DNA from 3 places in the Cytobacillus sp. FSL R5-0569 genome. Region 3 is predicted to be linked to each of the others. Evidence: predicted binding sites of a transcription regulator. Region 3 holds the regulator's gene; each other region holds the start of a gene.

Region 1 (4,736 bases), 2.1 Mb from region 3:
GTTGTATTTTCAGCCTTGATTTGTTTGTCTAATCCCAGATGGTATTTTACATCGCCTGTCCATCCATAGCTGATACCAATAGAACCTTCAGATGGGACAAGATCTTTGTTTGGCGCATGCTGAAATTCCGCGAATATCATCTCATAAGGCTTACCAAGTACATGAGCAAGCACATTTAAACGTCCGCGGTGTGCCATTCCAATATTTATTGTTTTTGTGCCATTCGCCACTGAACCTGATACAATTTCATCTAACATTGGTACCATCGTATCTAAACCTTCAATAGAGAAGCGTTTTTGACCGACGAAAGTACGGTGTAAGAATTTTTCAAACTCTTCTACTTCCGTTAATCTTTTGTACACTTTCGCTTTTTCAGGTTTTTGCAAGTTAAGTTTAAGGCTATTTGTTTCAACCTTGCGACGAAGCCAATCCTTTTCTTCTAAATTGTCAACATGAGTGAACTCAAATGCTAACGTATCCATATAAGCATTTTTTAAGTATTCAAATGCTTCTAATCCATCTCTTAACGGAATATTCGCATCTGTACATATAAGATGAGCTGGTATTGCACGTAAATCTGCTTCTGTTAATCCATAATTACTTAAATCAAAAATAGCAACATTCTTTTCTTCCCTATTAACTAGGGGATAAATATCAGCAGCTTTATGTCCGTTTGAACGAATAAAATCGGCAAGACGAATAGCTGATAAAGTTTTTTCAATTTGTGCTGGACTTACGCCAGTGCTTTCTGCTCCTAAACTTACAGGAGCTACCCCTGTTTGTTGCAATGGTGAACCATTAACCTCAAAATACTCTCTCATTTCTTGGTCAACTGATTCTGGATTTTCTAAATACATCTCATAAAGCTCGATTACATAGCCAAGGTTAGGACCATAAAAACTTTGTTCTAAAGGTCCGCTACCCTCTGAAGGCTTCTTCATGGAAAATTACCTCCACAACTCTTTTTTAAATATATTTGGATAATTTATTTCCGCCCCATATCCATTCTAGGATAGTAACAATATTATTTCGTATATTAAAATTCCGAATAATGTTAATTTCCAGAGGACGAAATGTTTCCTAAGCCATTTTACCACGTTAAAGGCGCATATACAAAGGGAAAAAAGAGAAAATCACGAAAATACAGCTAATATTTTTAGAAAAAATACTTATATTAAAAAAGTGAATTAATTTAATTCCTATATCACGCCTATTAGTGTAATAAATTGGAAAGATGAACTAACGTCTACAAGTTGATAATCATTCAACTTCTAAACCGTTTGCCTATTTAAGTATATATCAAAAGCCTTATTATTGGTAGAATTGTGCACTAAATATTCAAACTGAATAAAATACTACGAGAGAGGATGTGAACTTATGGATTTAGCTAGAGCGAGGGAACTACTAAAAAGTCAAAACGAATATGAAGTAACTTTCGATGGCGTAAATATCGTCATTGTCGATCTCTATGAATTAACTAAAATGGCAAGGGTGTGCGAAAGAAACAACGTAGATAAGAATCAAGTTGTTCCACTCGCACAATTAATAGAAGAAAATACAATACGTTAACGGTCCGTTTTTTTCGTTAAAATACGGACGATTTTCTCCGAATCTTTATCATATTCAATAAACACATAGAGCCCATATTCTATCTCCTGTTGACGCATCCAAAGTTTAAACTTTTCTATTTCTGTCTCATCCTTTACTTCTTTTCCAAGATGCTGATAATCAACAATATCTGCTGATGGGTATTTTTCCTTTGCGATCATCATCGCTTCTTTACCCCATTTCGCATAAGAAGGTGCATCATAAACGGCAAAGCTTGTTTGAGGGCTTGAAATAAATATATAGCTAAACAACACTATGACAATTGAGAGAAACACTCTTTTCTCCATTTTCTCCTCACCTCTTCACTTTTATTTTTTGATGGAAATATTTATAGTTTTACTATCTTTTCAATGTTTATTCTTTATGAAAGTTTTTTTGGGAAATGGGTTATATAATGAAAGAAAAATTCAAAGCAAAACTTGCTAGTGCAAAAGTAAATATCAATAGATAAAGAAAAGCGGGCAAGTTAATGGTTAAAACTTGCCCGCTTTTCTTTATCTATTGTTCCATTAACCCTTATATCGTAAATGTCAACATAGCCTTTAAAAAATATAAGAAAATGTTCATTATTATTTCATTTGATTAGTTTTAGTTATGATTATTTTAATAAAAGTAATCGTACAACATCTAAAACAAAAAGTGGAAGACATAAAGGCCTATTTTGTTCTCTCAAGTAAATCATCTATTTCAATTATTTCTATTAAATGATGAATATCATCAGTCGGGTTATATACACCGTCTAAAAATTGATCAATATCAAATTTCTTTAACAAGATAACCCTCCTCTTTTTTCATCCGTTTCAAAACCATTCGAAGACTTCACACTTTTTTTGTGGGTACTGTTAGTCAAATACGCAATATCATTTATATTAATATAATAAATAAAGAAGCAACCTTTAAAATTTATTGAACGATACAATATTCATTTTTCAGTTTTTTCTTAAAATAGAGTATTTAAATAATATTATTTTTTCTTTTTACTTTCAGTTTCATGAACATTTTGTGACCAAATTCATCATTTGTTCATGAACATTTTGTGACACCTATCACATTCAATTGTTTTTAACCATTTATGATACTAACATAGGGTTACAGGCGTGATATTCACGTTCAAATAAAACAATAGATTTTTAGAAAGATAGAAAGGGGTACATCAATGAAATTGAAAAGGGCTCTTTTATTGGCTATAGTTGCCATTGCCGCTGTACTTGCTGGGTGTGAACCACTTACTGTTCTAAATCCTAAAGGTCCACAGGCCGAAGTCCAGGCTAACGATATTATGATGTCCATATGGTTAATGTCTGGCATTGTTATTGTAGTTTTTGCAATGCTTGCATATATGCTCATTAAATTTCGTTCATCTAAACAAGGAAAAGATTATGAACCACCTCACATCGAGGGAAATAAATGGGTGGAGGCAGTTTGTGTCGGAATACCTGTACTAATTGTTGCTTATCTATCATTTGTTTCTGTCCAAAGTAACTATAAAGTTGAAGCAACACCACCAGGGTATGAAGATAAGGAGCCATTAGTTGTATATGCATCATCATCTAACTGGAAATGGCACTTCAGCTATCCTGAAGAAGATATTGAAACAGTAAATTACTTATATATACCTACAGATCGAGCACTTGAATTTAAACTTTACTCATTCGGTCCAATTACCAGCTTCTGGATTCCACAACTTGGCGGACAGAAATATGCAATGGCCGATATGGTAACAACATTACATTTAGCTGCTGATCACCCTGGTGAATTCATGGGTAGAAATGCAAACTTCAGCGGAAAAGGTTTTGCTGAAAATACGTTTGATGTAACAGCAATGTCTCCAGTTGAATTTGAGGAATGGGTAGATGAAGTTCATCAAACAGCTGATCCAATTACTGAAGATAAATTTGAAGAGTTACTAGAGCCAGGTCACTTAGGTAAGATGACCTTTACTGGCACTCATTTAGACTTTAGCCCAGCACCTGAAGGGCATGAACATCATCAATCAAATGATGAAGATTCAGAAGAAAATCATGAAAATCATGATGAGCACGAAGGTCACACTGACCACAGTAGCCATTAATTAGATGAAGTGTCTATTGACATCTTCTGAAAGGAGTATACAGGATGGAGTTCTTTGAACGTTTTGCCATACCACATCCAAGTCCAGCTATTTATGCTTCAATGGTAGCAATTGCAATTGTTTCTATTGCCATTGTAGTTGGGATAACATATTTTAAAAAATGGGGTTATTTATGGCGTGAATGGTTAACAACTGTTGACCATAAACGATTAGGTATTATGTATATTATTGCAGCGATCCTCATGCTATTCCGAGGAGGCGCTGACGCAATTATGATGCGTGCGCAATTATCAGCACCTGAGAACAAATTGCTTGATGCACAGCATTATAACGAGATATTCACTACACATGGTGTTGTTATGATTCTCTTCATGGCTATGCCATTTATTATCGGGTTTATGAACTTTGTTGTTCCACTGCAAATTGGGGCTCGCGATGTTGCGTTCCCACGTCTTAATGCACTTAGCTTCTGGTTATTCTTTGCCGGTGCAATGTTATTTAATATCTCTTTCGTTATCGGAGGATCACCAGATGCGGGTTGGACATCTTACTTCCCGTTAGCAGATAATGAATTTAGTACCTCTGTCGGTACGAACTATTATATGATTGCGATACAGATTGCCGGTCTAGGTACATTAGCAACAGGTATCAACTTTATGACGACAATCTTGAAAATGCGTGCTCCAGGCATGACATTAATGAAAATGCCAATGTTTACTTGGTCAGCATTAATTACGAACGTTATTATCGTATTTGCTTTCCCTGTATTAACAGTTGCGCTTGCAATGGGTACATTAGATCGTTTATTCGGTACACATTTCTTTGCATCAACAAATGGCGGTATGGATATGTTATGGGCCAACCTTTTCTGGGTTTGGGGACACCCTGAAGTATATATCTTAATCTTGCCTGCATTCGGTATTTACAGTGAGGTAATCTCTACTTTCGCTAGACGTAACCTATATGGTTATAAATCAATGGTTGCTTCAATGGTAATCATTTCACTATTATCATTCGTTGTATGGGTTCACCACTTCTTTACAATGGGTCAAGGCGC
Region 2 (4,736 bases), 2.5 Mb from region 3:
GCGTCACCGCCCATACCTACAGTTCTGAATAAGCCATCAGTGGCTGGTGATTGGCAATAACGAGAGCAGTTATCGATATTATTCGTTTCAAATACTTGTCTAGCTAATTTTTGTAATGAATAGCTATCTTCATTTGTAATTTTTGAAGAAGAAATAAAGCCAATTGAATCTTTGCCGAATTCTTCTTTAATACTTCCTAGTTTACTAGCTACAAGGTCTAATGCCTCGTTCCAACTAGCTTCTACAAAGCGACCTTCTTTTCTAATCAATGGTTTTGTAATTCTCTCTTCAGAATTAACAAAATCCCAACCGAATTTACCTTTGACACAAGTGGAAATTGCATTTACTGGTGCATCGTGGCTTGGTTGCACTTTCAAAATTTCACGGTCTTTTGTCCATACTTCAAACGAACAACCTACACCACAGAAAGTACAAACGGTTTTTGTTTTTTCGATTCTTTCTTCACGCATCGCAGCTTCAACTTCTGATACAGCAAAAATCGTGCCATAGTTCGGTTCTACTTCTTTTACAAGGTCAATCATTGGTGTCATGATCTCATCATCAATCTTTGTCATGAAACCTGCATTACCGAGCATTGATTTTTCCATTAAGGCATTACATGGACAAACCGTTACACATTGTCCGCATGAAACACATGACGATTCATCAATGGATACACCTTGGTCCCAAATAACTCTTGGTCTTTCTCTTTCCCAATCAATTGAAAGTGTTTCATTTACTTGTAGACTTTGACAAATCTCAACACATTGTCCACAGGCAATACATTGATTTGGATCATAACGATAGAAAGGATGCGACATATCGACAGCCGATTTATCTTCTTTAGGCGTATAAGGATACTTTTGATGCTCAATCTCTAATAATTCAGCTGTATTATGGACTTTACAGTTGCCGTTATTATTATCACAAACTGTACAATACAGTAAATGGTTTTCTAAAATACGGTCCATTGCTTCTGTTTGTGCCTCTTTGGCACGGTTGGAGCTTAAGCTAACACTCATACCACTTTCTGCTACAGTCGAGCATGAGCGCATAAGTTGACCATTTACTTCTACAATACATGTGTCACATGTTTGTATTGGGTCAACCTCTGGTAAATAACAAATCTGTGGATGTTCAATTTGATTTTGATTAATGATTTGGAGAATGGTTTGCCCCTCATGCCCCTCATAATCCACACCATTAATTGTAATGTTTACATTGGAAGTCAATTTTGTTTCCCCCTTACACTTGATCAAACAATGGTTTAAAGAGAATAAAGTGAGTGTTTCTGCTTAAACCAATAAAAAAACCACCATGTACTATACCGCTTTCAAAAAGCGAGCATAATCCATGGTGGAATAGTTAAATAACAACGCTTGCTATTATACCAATCCATACCATTTTTAGTATGTAGAAAGTACCATTGATAGAGAGACAACATGAAAATATTACCCCTCCAACAATTCCACTAGTTATTATAGCGCTAAAAATTAAATTTAACAATAATGAATTTAATCTTATAACGATTACAGTCCAATAGGGTAATTTTGGTATTGTGAAACAGTGAAGCAATCATCGTGCAATTTTTTTCCTATTTGCAGCCCTTTCATTTTTTTTAAGCATGTACTATGATTATACAATTGAGACAGAATCTTATATAAAGGGGTAAAGAAGATGTCAAAAATGGTGCATGAGTTTAATGATATCATTCGTAAATTAAGAAAAGACTTATTTGGTAAGGGACCGGAGAAAATCCACACAGTGTTTGTAGAGAATATGGCCGTTTCGACTTTATACGGTAATCTCACACCGACAGAACAATTTATTTCTCGTACAGAAGATGGCAAAGAAATGGTGCATTCAGCAAGAACAAAAATGATTCAAGATGTATATGCAGAAGGTACGCCAGAAGGAATGGAAGAATTGGTCGGTGCGACGCTGTTACATTTGTTTTCTGATATTAAAGTGGAAGAGAATATGGCGATATCTGTATTTGTATTCGATAAAAATATCATAGATTCATAGAAAGAGGAGAAAAGATGAAGCAAGTGGAAACGAGTCGTAAAATCATACGAGTGACTGGAAATAAAGTTGAAAAAATGGAAGATACCATTGTTACCGAATATGCAGTAACGGTTAAGCTGAATGGAGAAGAGCTAGTCACAATGGTATGTACACCAGAATATATTGAGGACATGGTGATAGGTTATCTTGCATCAGAAGGTATCATAAGATCTTACAAGCATATTAAAGATATATGGGTACAAGAAAAGGAAGGGTTCGTTCATGTTACAACAGATCGTACAAATCCTTATATACAAAACTTCCAAAATAAAAGATATATTACTTCTTGTTGTGGTATGAGTAGACAAGGCTTTGTTTTTGTTAATGATGCATTAACAGCTAAGAAAATGGAAGATGTTAATATTCGATTAACTGTCAATGAATGTAATCAGTTAATGGAACAATTACAAGCGTCTGCGACTACATTTAAACAAACAGGTGGTGTACATAGCGCTGCGCTTTGTGACAAAAATGGGATATTATTAAGCAGAATGGATATTGGTAGGCATAATGCGCTTGATAAGATATATGGTTATAGTTTAAGAGAGGGCATCAGCATGAAAGGGAAGATTATTGTTTTCACAGGAAGAATCTCCTCAGAAATACTTTTAAAGGTAGCAAAAATTGGTTGTGAAATGATTCTCTCAAAATCTGCACCAACAGAGTTTGCTTTGCGCTCAGCAGAGGAATTAGGAATTACGACTGTTGGATTTATTCGTAATGGCAACATGAATATATATACTTATCCTGAACGAATCCTATTATAAAAAGAAATACTTCGCTACACGAAAAAAATAAAAAATAGTCTAGTAAAATTTTTTGTTTTTTGGTAGCATATAGTTTGCAATGGGTAAATGGAAGTAAGGCAAGCACTGTTTTATTTCTTTTTACAAACAATATAAATATGATGACTGATACTTCTGTAGGGGATTGCAGAAGGGTTAGGCAGCATTCTTTGAAATCCTTTACAAAAGTAAGGGATGTCTGAGTGCTGCCTTTTTTATTTAGGGGGTAGTTAGAATGGGATTTAGTAAACCGCAAGAAATTATGGAACAGACGATTGCAACAGGTGTTGCAAAAACGAAAATACCACTTTTGTCGCTGTTGGTTTTAGGCTTTTTAGGTGGGGCATTTATTGCACTAGGATTTTTATTAGACATTCGTGTTATTGGGAATTTACCGGCAGAGTGGGGAAGTTTCGGATCGTTTTTAGGTGCAGCAGTTTTCCCTTTAGGCCTTGTATTAGTAGTATTGGCTGGGGCTGAATTAATTACAGGTAACATGATGTCAGTTGCGAGTGCTTTGTTCTCAAAGAGAATTAGTCTTGGGCAATTATTGAATAATTGGTTTTGGGTGTTATTATCCAATTTTGTAGGGGCACTGTTTGTTGCTTATTTCTTTGGACATGTCGTTGGATTAACAGAGACAGGTCCATACCTTGATAAAACAGTAGCGATTGCTGGTGCAAAAATTGATGATACATTCTTACAAACATTTGTTTCAGCGATTGGTTGTAACTGGCTCGTATGCCTAGCTGTTTGGTTAGCTTATGGTGCTCATGATTTTGCAGGTAAAATTTTGGCTATTTGGTTCCCGGTTATGGCATTTGTTGCGATTGGATTCCAGCACGTTGTTGCCAACATGTTCGTTATTCCAGCTGCGATTTTTGCAGGTTCGTTTACTTGGGTAGATTTCATTGGCAATATCATACCTGCCTTTTTAGGTAATGTAGTTGGAGGGGCTGTGTTTGTTGGCCTAGCTTACTTTGTCTCTTATAAACCAAAAAATGAAACAAAATCTCAGTTGAAAAAAGCTTCATAATAGAAGCACATTCATCATAGCTTACATAAAATAATCTATTAGAGATATTGGATGTGAGCAAATGCAGCAATATTATTGTGATTATTGTAAAACGCTATATAAAGAACAAGGAGTTTGTCGTGTCTGTGGTCAAATCATTGATAAAACGATTATCATTGATGTGCATAAGCAAGGCAATAAATAAGCAATTATAATTGGTAAAGTTTGCGTAATGCCAAGAGAGCCACTTTAAGATATGATAAAAGGGCACAGCAACTCCTTCAAAACACATCTTTCTGAGCCGAATGAGATAACTCATTCGGCTTTTTTTTATGCAAAAAATGAACGAGAAAGATTAAAAACCAATCAATGCATAAATATCCTTATTAAGGAAAAAATACCCGTACATAGACAGAAAGGGAGTTCCTTATGCCAGCTATTTTATCTATCTCAGAAGTACCCCCATCAAATGAAATTACTCAAAATGAAGTGGTAGCATTTGCACGCCACTTATTTGGGCAATCTTTCAAAGATATCGATCGTTTATTAAAAGTATTCCAAAACGGACAAATTGAAAAACGTCATTTTGCCAAAGAACTAGATTGGTTTAAAGAGGACCATAGCTTTGCTGATAAAAATGATGCCTTCATTGAAACGGGAGTAAAACTTGGGTGTGAGGCGATTGAAAAGTGTTTAACAACGAGGGAGTTTCTAAATCAACCTATTAAGTATCAAGAGATAGATGCGATTTTTACGATTACTAGCTCAGGTTTAGCTACACCATCGCTTGAGGCAAGAATAATGAATCTATTACCCTTTTCTGAGCAAACAAAAAGGATCCCAATATGGGGCTTAGGCTGTGCAGGTGG
Region 3 (4,736 bases):
TAGGAACATGGCAGCAACTGAACCAGCGTTTTGTAGAGCTGAACGTGTTACTTTGGCAGGGTCAACGATACCAGCGTCGATCATGTTTACCCATTCGCCTGTTGCAGCGTTGAAGCCAGTGCCTACTTCTTCGCGTTTTAGGCGATCTACGATGATAGATCCTTCTAAACCTGCGTTGTGAGCGATTGTGCGTACTGGCTCTTCCATTGCACGTAGAACGATGTTGATACCTGTTTGAACATCGCCTTCTTCTTCTAATGCAGCAACTTTGTTGTATACGTTAAGAAGGGCAACACCACCACCAGATACCATACCTTCTTCTACAGCTGCGCGTGTAGAGTTTAGGGCATCTTCAATGCGTAGTTTACGTTCTTTAAGTTCTGTTTCTGTAGCCGCTCCAACTTTTACGACTGCTACGCCACCAGCTAGTTTAGCAAGGCGTTCTTGTAATTTTTCACGGTCGAATTCAGAAGTTGTTTCGTCCATTTGTTTACGGATTTGGTTTACGCGGCCTGCGATTTGGTCGCTTGCACCAGCACCTTCAACGATTGTTGTGTTTTCTTTTGTTACAACGACTTTAGAAGCGCGTCCTAGAGAGTCGATTGTAGCAGATTTAAGGTCACGACCTAGCTCTTCAGTGATTACTTCACCGCCAGTTAGGATAGCGATATCTTCAAGCATTGCTTTACGACGGTCACCGAATCCAGGCGCTTTAACAGCTACTGCATTGAATGTTCCACGTAATTTGTTCACTACTAATGTAGATAATGCTTCGCCTTCTACATCTTCAGCGATAAGAAGTAATGGTTTACCTTGTTGTACTACTTGCTCAAGTACTGGTAATACTTCTTGAATGCTTGCGATTTTTTTGTCAGTGATTAAGATGTAAGGATCATCTAATACTGCTTCCATTTTATCTGTATCTGTTACCATGTAAGCTGAGCTGTATCCACGGTCGAATTGCATACCTTCAACGATATCCATTTCTGTTGTGAATCCTTTAGATTCTTCGATTGTGATAACACCGTCGTTACCTACACGTTCCATAGCTTCAGCGATTAATTGTCCAACTTCTTCGTCAGCAGCAGAGATGGATGCTACTTGCGCAATAGACTCTTTGCCTTCGATTGGTTTAGAGATCGCTTGTAGCTCTTCAACTGCTGTAGCAACCGCTTTTTCGATCCCTTTACGGATACCCATTGGGTTTGCACCAGCTGTTACGTTTTTCAAACCTTCGCGGATCATTGCTTGCGCTAGAACCGTTGCAGTTGTTGTACCGTCACCAGCTACGTCGTTTGTTTTACTTGCTACTTCAGCAACTAGTTTCGCACCCATGTTTTCGAATGCATCTTCTAGTTCGATTTCTTTAGCAATTGTTACACCATCATTTGTAATTAATGGAGAACCGAATTTCTTCTCAAGAACCACGTTACGTCCTTTAGGTCCAAGAGTTACTTTTACTGCATCTGCAAGTGTATCCACACCACGAAGCATCGCGCGGCGAGCGTCTTCACTAAATTTAATATCTTTAGCCATTATTAAGTACCTCCTCTAATAGTTAAAAATCTTTATAATAAGTATATAGCTGTTTTTTTATTAACCGATCACAGCAAGAATGTCATTTTCACGTAAAATTAAGTATTCTGTACCTTCGTATTTCACTTCTGTTCCTGCATATTTTGAGAAGATAATAAGGTCGCCTTCTGCAACTTCTAATGCTACACGTTCACCATTTTCTAGTACACGTCCAGTACCAACTGCTACGACTTTACCTTCTTGAGGCTTTTCTTTCGCGCTATCTGGTAGTACGATACCGCTTGCAGTTTTTTCTTCCGTTTCAACAAGCTCGATAATAATTCGATCACCTAGTGGCTTCAACAAGTGAAACAACCTCCTCAATTCATTCAAAAATTATTTTATTAGCACTCGTTAGTCTTGAGTGCTAACACAATTATTATATTAATCAAAACTACTCTTTTTTGCAAGTAAGAACCTTGCAATTTTGCAAAAAAAAATGCGAACCTCTCCATTCTATACAACTTCTATTTGTTTTATGCACTTCATAAGGATGTACTATTTGAAACTAATAGTGTTTAACAGGTAAAATAAATATTAGTGTAACTTCTTTATGAATAGGAGACTAGCCATTGAAAAAAGAGTATTGGTTTATCATTATGATTTATATAGCCATGCAATTATCAGCCATCGTTGGCGTTCCTGCCATTCTTTTTCTAGGTAATATGTTAGGATACAGCTTTGATGAGGTTGCAAAAATTGCACCGCCACTCTGGATTGTCATTAGTTTTACAATTACCCTTCTCTTAACTTTGTGGTTTTTACGGAAAGAAAGCAAAGAGATGTCAATGAGGAATCAAGCACCATTATCGACTTCTTTCGGGTGGGCGATTGCAGGTATTCCGCTAGCATTTATTGCTCAGACCGTTGCAGCGAATATTGAATTAATGCTCGGCATTGATATGGGGTCAGATAATACGCAGCAAATTATGTCATTAATTGAAACGTCTGCTCTTGTGATTATCGTTGTTTCCATTATTGGGCCGATTTTAGAAGAGATCATTTTCAGGAAAATCATTTTTGGTTCCTTGCATAAACGATTGAACTTCTTTTTATCAGCACTGATTAGTTCATTAATTTTCTCCCTCGCCCATGGGGAAATTGAGCACTTAATTCTTTATGCAGCGATGGGCTTTACGTTCGCGTTTTTATATGTAAAAACCAATCGTATTCTCGTACCGATCATTGCTCATGTAGCGATGAATACCTTTGTCGTTGTGATTCAATTGAATATGGATAAGCTAGAAAAATATATGACAGACTTAGAAACGGTACAAATGATTTTTAGCAGATTAGGATGATGTTAGATGAGAACACCTTTGTTCACAGGGATTATCTCCCTTCTTTTTGGATTTGTATTTATTTATTTTGCAATTATTAACCTTCAAAACGGTGGAGGTTGGGGATTTTTAACGATCTTCATTTTGATTTTTGCCACTTTTGATATTGGTGGCGGGATTAAATTAATCGCTATGCATTATCGTATGAAAAAGAAAGAGGATAAAAAATAGAGCTGACTCCATGCGGGTCAGCTCCCTTTTTATGATGGATAGTGTTTTAAGAAGTATACTAATGATTGCAATTCGACCGCCAAATCAATATGATGGATGCGAATATGGGAAGGAACCGTTAACCGCGCTGGCGTAAAGTTCAAGATTCCCTTTACATGACTTTTAACGATTCGATCCGTAATTGGTTGTGCCGCATGAGACGGTACAGTCAAAATGACAACTTGAATATGGTGCTCATCAATCAACTTTTCTAGGTCATCTAAATGACGGACAGGTACCTCGCCTACAGACGTGCCAACCCTACTTTCTGAAACATCAAATGCCACTTCAATCTTTGTATTATTATTTTTTAAAAAATTATAATTTAAAAACGCTGTACCTAGATTCCCTACACCAATTAACGCTACCTTTGTCACTTCATCTTGATCGAGTGTCTTACGGAAAAATCCTAATAAGTAATTTACGTTATATCCGTAACCTTTTTTCCCTAAAGCACCGAAATAGGAGAAATCTCGTCGAATTGTTGCAGAATCTACTTTCACCGCTTCACTTAATTCTGCTGAAGAAACTCGCTGCTTTCCTGATGCGTGTAAATTTTTCAAAAAACGATAATACAAAGGCAATCGCTTAGCCGTTGCTTGAGGGATTTTCGTTGATTCATTGGACATAGGCTCCACTCCATTCCATTTACTTAAGCCCTTCTAAAATCACCGTTTTTACCACCGGTTTTCTCTACTAAATATGTTGGTCCTATTACCATGCCTTTATCTACTGCTTTGCACATATCATATACCGTTAAAGCGGTAGCTGTAGCAGCTGTCAACGCTTCCATTTCTACTCCGGTATGCCCATTTGTTTTCACTGTACAATCAATATGTAACACATACTGATCCTCTACCTCTTCCCAATTGAAAGATATATCAATACCGGTTAAGGCAAGTGGATGACACATCGGGATGATATCAGATGTCTTTTTCGCAGCCATAATACCTGCCACTTGAGCAACAGCCAGCACATCTCCCTTTTTCATTGTGCCATCAGTAATCTTCTGATAGATTTCTTGATTTAGCTCAATACTACTATGAGCAATTGCTGTACGGGCAGTTTGTGGTTTTTCACTCACATCCACCATCTTCGCTCTGCCTTCTTCATTAAAATGTGTAAATTCAGCCATTCATAACACCTCACATGAAAATGATACACTATTTTGATTCATCTGTGTAATGTAGTTTTTTATATATTCTATCCAAATAGTGACTTTATTGCCGAACCTCACCTGATTAAGGTACACTATCACTATAACAGAGGTGAAATATAATGATATTATTACAGGTTAATCAGCTTTCGAAAAGTTTTGTGGCTGATCCTATATTAATGAATATAAAGCTTGAAGTACAAACGAGAGACCGCATTGCATTAGTTGGACGTAATGGTGCGGGAAAATCAACTCTTTTAAAAATTATTGCTGGACATATGTCCTATGATTCCGGTGAAATTATTCAATCGAAAGAAACCAAAATCGGTTATCTTGCACAAAATACAGGACTAGAATCTGAGCTATCTATTTGGGACGAAATGCTTACCGTGTTTGATTATTTGCGCAAACAAGAGAAGGAACTGCGCTTACTAGAAACACAGATGGGCGATGCA

The links. Region 3 encodes Rex, which represses fermentation and respiration genes when NADH is low (regulators of the CRP and FNR family bind a similar motif). Its sites were predicted from a motif close to TTGTGAAATATTTCACAA; they were not measured.
Region 1: qoxA (cytochrome aa3 quinol oxidase subunit II) is a predicted target of Rex. The motif match lies at 2,643-2,660, and genes of this name have one in related genera.
Region 2: MKX78_RS14875 (formate/nitrite transporter family protein) is a predicted target of Rex. The motif match lies at 3,021-3,038, and genes of this name have one in related genera.

What each region holds. Positions count from the first base shown of each region.
Region 1 covers NZ_JBBOWW010000001.1:2,567,847-2,572,582, forward strand. The annotation lists gene MKX78_RS13135 (2-oxoglutarate dehydrogenase E1 component) at 1-941, opposite strand, end outside; gene MKX78_RS13140 (small, acid-soluble spore protein, H family) at 1,378-1,569, shown strand; gene MKX78_RS13145 (DUF3889 domain-containing protein) at 1,566-1,895, opposite strand; gene qoxA (cytochrome aa3 quinol oxidase subunit II) at 2,765-3,679, shown strand; gene qoxB (cytochrome aa3 quinol oxidase subunit I) at 3,724-4,736, shown strand, end outside.
Region 2 covers NZ_JBBOWW010000001.1:2,935,085-2,939,820, reverse strand. The annotation lists gene fdhF (formate dehydrogenase subunit alpha) at 1-1,232, opposite strand, end outside; gene MKX78_RS14885 (DUF2294 domain-containing protein) at 1,678-2,028, shown strand; gene fdhD (formate dehydrogenase accessory sulfurtransferase FdhD) at 2,043-2,834, shown strand; gene MKX78_RS14875 (formate/nitrite transporter family protein) at 3,088-3,888, shown strand; gene MKX78_RS14870 (type III polyketide synthase) at 4,297-4,736, shown strand, end outside.
Region 3 covers NZ_JBBOWW010000001.1:470,563-475,298, reverse strand. The annotation lists gene groL (chaperonin GroEL) at 1-1,536, opposite strand, end outside; gene groES (co-chaperone GroES) at 1,597-1,881, opposite strand; gene MKX78_RS02565 (CPBP family intramembrane glutamic endopeptidase) at 2,148-2,876, shown strand; gene MKX78_RS02560 (DUF4305 domain-containing protein) at 2,883-3,086, shown strand; gene MKX78_RS02555 (redox-sensing transcriptional repressor Rex) at 3,116-3,754, opposite strand; gene moaC (cyclic pyranopterin monophosphate synthase MoaC) at 3,778-4,260, opposite strand; gene MKX78_RS02545 (ABC-F family ATP-binding cassette domain-containing protein) at 4,404-4,736, shown strand, end outside.